2 regions of the Paenibacillus sp. R-74696 genome follow, and region 1 is predicted to be linked to the other one. Evidence: a T-box and tRNA genes for the amino acid it is inferred to sense, from the RefSeq annotation. Region 1 holds a T-box; the other holds one or more tRNA genes.

Region 1 (2,389 bases):
CAGCAGCAGCGGAAGCTGATCCTCTGGAACAGGCTTCATTGTGCCATCTTCCAGATGCAAAATTGGAATCGGCTCTCCCCAATAACGCTGGCGGCTGAACAGCCAATCGCGCAGACGGTAGGTCACTTTGCCATGACCGCTGCCTTTTTCTTCGAGGAAGCTAATCATTTTTGCAATCGCCTCTTCATTGTTAAGCCCATTCAGCAAATCGGAATTTACATGTGCACCGTCGCCAGTGTAAGCCTCTTTGGAAATATCTCCGCCTTGCACGACTTCCAAAATTGGCAGTCCGAACTGCGTTGCAAACTCCCAGTCGCGCGTATCATGGCCTGGAACAGCCATAATCGCACCTGTGCCATAGCCAGCCAATACATAATCGGCAATCCAGATTGGCGTTTTCTCGCCATTGACCGGATTAATCGCATAAGCACCCGTGAACACGCCGGATTTTTCCTTCGCCAAATCAGTACGCTCCAAATCGCTCTTGCGGGAAGCTGTCAGCTGATAAGCTTCAATAGCTGCCTTTTGATCCGCTGTCGTAATTTGGGCAACCAGCTCATGCTCAGGCGCCAGCACGCAATAAGTAGCACCGAACAAAGTATCCGGACGCGTCGTGAACACAACAAGGTTCGCATCATGGCCCTCAATAGCAAACGTCACTTCGGCGCCTGTAGACTTGCCGATCCAGTTGCGCTGCATATCCTTGATGCTTTCCGTCCAATCAAGCTCCTCCAGATCCTCCAGCAGGCGCTCCGCATATTCGGTAATTTTCAATACCCATTGGCGCATTGGCTTGCGTACAACTGGATGGTTGCCGCGTTCGCTTAGTCCATCGATTACTTCCTCATTGGCAAGCACGGTTCCCAGCGCTTCGCACCAGTTAACCGGAACTTCAGCTACATAAGCAAGGCCTTTGTTATACAGCTGGATGAAAATCCACTGCGTCCATTTATAATAATCCGGGTCAGTCGTACTGAACTCGCGATCCCAGTCGTAGGAAAAGCCGAGCGACTTGATTTGACGACGGAAATTGTCGATATTTTTAAATGTAATCTCACGCGGATGCTGCCCTGTATCCAGTGCATGCTGCTCTGCAGGAAGGCCAAATGCATCCCAGCCCATCGGGTGCAGGACGTTAAAGCCGCGCAGACGCTTGTAACGCGACACGATATCCGTTGCCGTATAACCTTCCGGATGACCGACGTGCAGGCCAGAACCGGATGGATAAGGGAACATATCGAGTGCATAAAATTTCGGTTTGCCCGCTTCTTCCTTCGTTGCGAACGTCTTGTTCTCATCCCAATATTTTTGCCATTTCGGCTCTACCATCAGTGGATTATAGCCTTGCGGTTGCTGATCTTGACTCATGAATGTTTCCTCCTTAAGCTTGGTAAAGCAAAATTTCAGCGGCTTCCAAACAAAAAAGCTCCCGCCCCTAGCGTATGATCGCTAGGGACGAGAGCTGTCTCCCGTGGTACCACCCTAGTTAGCCCCCGGACATGCTTTGCCGAGTGCTCACTTGTTGCCTTTAACGCAGGCCATACGGTACGCTTGCGCGCACAGCTCCAAGGTGAGATTCATATCGCTGCAGGTCCGGCTTGCACCATCCGCCGGCTCTCTAAGCCATGCCCCGCGATACTACTGCTCCTCATCAACGCCAAATGTGACATTTTAAGAATTAGTTCCGATTATAATGAAGCTTTCGCGCGATGTCAAGAGATAGCCCCTCCGCAACTTCCCTTTTTATTCCAAAATTCTCACTTCTTGCATGCCAAAATGAACGATGCGTGAACGACAGTCCTTTTTGGCGAGAAAAAGCATTTCTCCTTGCGGGTTGAAAATCCGCTCTCATTTATCCATGGCATTTGCCCCAAGGAGGGGTATAATAGGAGCAGCAAGCTTTTGCAACCTATTACTATTTTCGGAGGAATCGTTATGATGCGTTTTGTAAGCAACAAACATATAACAGACCCTGCGCTTAATTTGGCGCTGGAAGAATATATTTTACGGTCGCTGCCGCCGGAAGACGATTATTTGCTGTTTTATATTAATGAGCCTTCCATTATTATTGGCAAAAACCAAAATACAATGGAAGAAATCAACCCGCGCTATGTAGAGGAAAATAATATCCATGTCGTGCGCCGGCTGTCCGGCGGCGGGGCCGTTTATCATGACGAAGGTAATTTAAATTTCAGCTTCATCATGAGTGACGATGGCCAATCGTTCCATAATTTCAAAAAATTCACCGAGCCTGTCGTAAAGGCGCTAGCCACGCTTGGCGTTCAGGCAGAGCTTACGGGTCGCAACGATATTCAAGTAGGCGAACGAAAAATTTCCGGCAACGCGCAGTTTTCGGCACGGGGCAGAATGTTTAGCCACGGCACCTTGC
Region 2 (2,389 bases), on a different contig from region 1:
TCATTTTAATCAACCAAGGAAAGGAAGTGCACGGCGCATGTTAACCATTTTATTATCAAACCATGATAACAAGCTTGAACAACCGTGGTGCTCTGAGCAGAGCAGCCATCTTTTTGTGCAGGCCGGTAATGCGTACAGCCCGTGCAGCAGCCTTTCTCCTATATGCTTTCGACGCCAAGCCGGCGGTAATCAGGTATCCGCCTGAGAATCATGAATGGGCTGGTTGTTGATGGGGAGATGAAGGACTACTGCCGCTGAGCAGTAGTCTTTTTTATTTGCTAAAGGAATACTTCAGCTAGTGAAAATTAATAATTAGCGAAAAATGAATCAATTTTCTATTTGATATCCATGAATATAAGGTAATAAAATCAATAAAATTAACTATTTTCATTTTTTTAAATAAAAAGGATTGACTTATTAAAAGTCGATATGCTAGTATGAGAAGCATCAAGTCGATCATCAATTAAAGCGTTAAAGCATTGAAGCGAAATGCGTGATCGGTAAGCCGATAGCGTTGCGAGACCAATAACGAAGACGAAAGGAAGGTGCAGGAAATGAAAAACACAGCAGAACAGCTTATGAATTGGCCAGCGGAGCTTGATTTACATCAGTATGAGCAAGTGCAGAGTGAAATAACGAAGCAGCAGGCGGATGAACATCAGCATCCGGCGTTAGAAGAGTTGAATGAAAACTTACATGTTGCCTGCATCGAACCGAATATTCGTCGTTTTTGCGTATCGCAGTTGGACTGCTCCATCCTGAATAAAGGGGGAGCAGCGGCAGCCTGATCTTGAAGCGCGGGGTAGAATTTATTCCGATGAATCATTATCTGTATACGTGAAGACTACTTGCACCCTAGGTGAGTGGTCCGTTTGTGCATTCTCGAAATTTGGCTGATATCGGCTGAAGACGGGGTGGCATGGCGGAACCGTGAGGGGGAAAGTAGTTTTTTTATTGCAAAAATTAGAACGCATGTTTGTGAGTTAAGTAAGTATAAGCAGTCCTTATATTAAGGCGCATTCGGCAAGCGGCTAAGCCACACGACTTTCACTCGTGGATGCGGCGGGTTCGAATCCCCCATGCGTCACTATGGAGATTATGGTGAAAAGGCAAACACGTCAGGTTGTGGTCCTGATAAGTACCGGTTCGAGTCCGGTTAATCTCCCCAAGTAATGCCCCTTCGCCTAACGGTAGGGCAACGGTCTTTGACACCGTGCGTCTTGGTTCGATTCCAAGGGGGGCAGCCAATTAAATAAAGGGGGACATGTCCAAGGCAGGCGATTCGGAGTCCAAATCCGAATGAGGCGGGTTCGATACCCGCGCCCCTTGTTTTAAAAGCAGCAGTTAAATAAGGCGCATTCGGCAAGCGGCTAAGCCACACGACTTTCACTAGTGGATGCGGTGGGTTCGAATCCCCCATGCGTCACGATCGCCTTGTGCTTCTGGCGGAAATGGCAGACGCGGCGGACTTAAAATCCGCTGTCATTAAGACAACTAAGGGTTCAAGTCCCTTGAAGCACACTACTCCAACTAAAGAAGGGAAGAAGCCTAATTGCTTTACAGGTGACGATGATGAAAATAAGAAAACATCTTCAATTGATTCACGACATGGAGTTTCACAATGTATCGGAAAGACGCCTCAATCTGGAGCAGGTTCATGATCGCATTGTCCGTTTTATGTCGCTTGATCCACATGCAAATTACAATTTCATGATCGGTACCGACTGCCAGGTGCATGCGGGACATACGACGATGATTACCGGCGTCGTTATCCAGCGTGAGGGCAAAGGAGCATGGGCCTGCTATCGGCAGGTCGTCATCCCGCGGGAACTGAAATCCATCAAGGAGAAGCTGTCGCTGGAGACGTCATACAGCGAGGAGGTCGCGCTGTTTTTCGGTGGCGAACGCAGGGTGCAAATGGAGGATATCGTGCTCCCTTTTGTATACAAAGGCGCGTCCTTCGAAGCGTATATTGACGTCGATGCCGGAACCGATCCGGCTGTCAGCAAGACGGCTGCCTATGTGGCGGAAATGGTATTGCGTGTGGAAGCTATGGGGATGAAAGCTCGTCTGAAACCGGAAGCAATTGTCGCTTCTTCTTATGCGAATCGGCATTCCAAGAAGCCTTACCGCTTCACGGCAAATGATGTCGTAGAACAATAAATAATAATAGATCTTGTTATACGTTTGCTATACAGCTGGTCCTGCTTTTCTAACGGTGCCTGGCTGTCTATTACATAATAGAAACAAACATCAAAACCATGCTCCGATTAAAAAAACGGCAAAAGGGGTAATCTATGGCAGGCGCGATGCTGGGAAGACTGGCAAAAAGATGAACCTTTAAGGAGAGATACCGATGCCGAATACAACAAAACAATTGGAGCAGGAA

What was found. A T-box is a leader RNA that pairs with one kind of tRNA and senses whether it is charged. The one in region 1 lies ahead of leuS (leucine--tRNA ligase), so its partner is inferred to be a tRNA-Leu.
Region 2: it encodes a tRNA-Leu, which carries the amino acid that the T-box ahead of leuS (leucine--tRNA ligase) is inferred to sense. The anticodon was not compared.

What each region holds. Positions count from the first base shown of each region.
Region 1 covers NZ_JBPULM010000030.1:603,891-606,279, forward strand. The annotation lists gene leuS (leucine--tRNA ligase) at 1-1,368, opposite strand, end outside; T-box leader at 1,449-1,664, opposite strand; gene lplA (lipoate--protein ligase) at 1,939-2,389, shown strand, end outside.
Region 2 covers NZ_JBPULM010000050.1:501,250-503,638, reverse strand. The annotation lists gene ACSR9A_RS30805 (hypothetical protein) at 555-788, shown strand; tRNA gene ACSR9A_RS30800 (tRNA-Glu) at 1,014-1,087, shown strand; tRNA gene ACSR9A_RS30795 (tRNA-His) at 1,093-1,168, shown strand; tRNA gene ACSR9A_RS30790 (tRNA-Gln) at 1,174-1,247, shown strand; tRNA gene ACSR9A_RS30785 (tRNA-Trp) at 1,255-1,327, shown strand; tRNA gene ACSR9A_RS30780 (tRNA-Glu) at 1,353-1,426, shown strand; tRNA gene ACSR9A_RS30775 (tRNA-Leu) at 1,437-1,521, shown strand; gene ACSR9A_RS30770 (ribonuclease H-like YkuK family protein) at 1,573-2,163, shown strand; gene ACSR9A_RS30765 (pyridoxamine 5'-phosphate oxidase family protein) at 2,357-2,389, shown strand, end outside.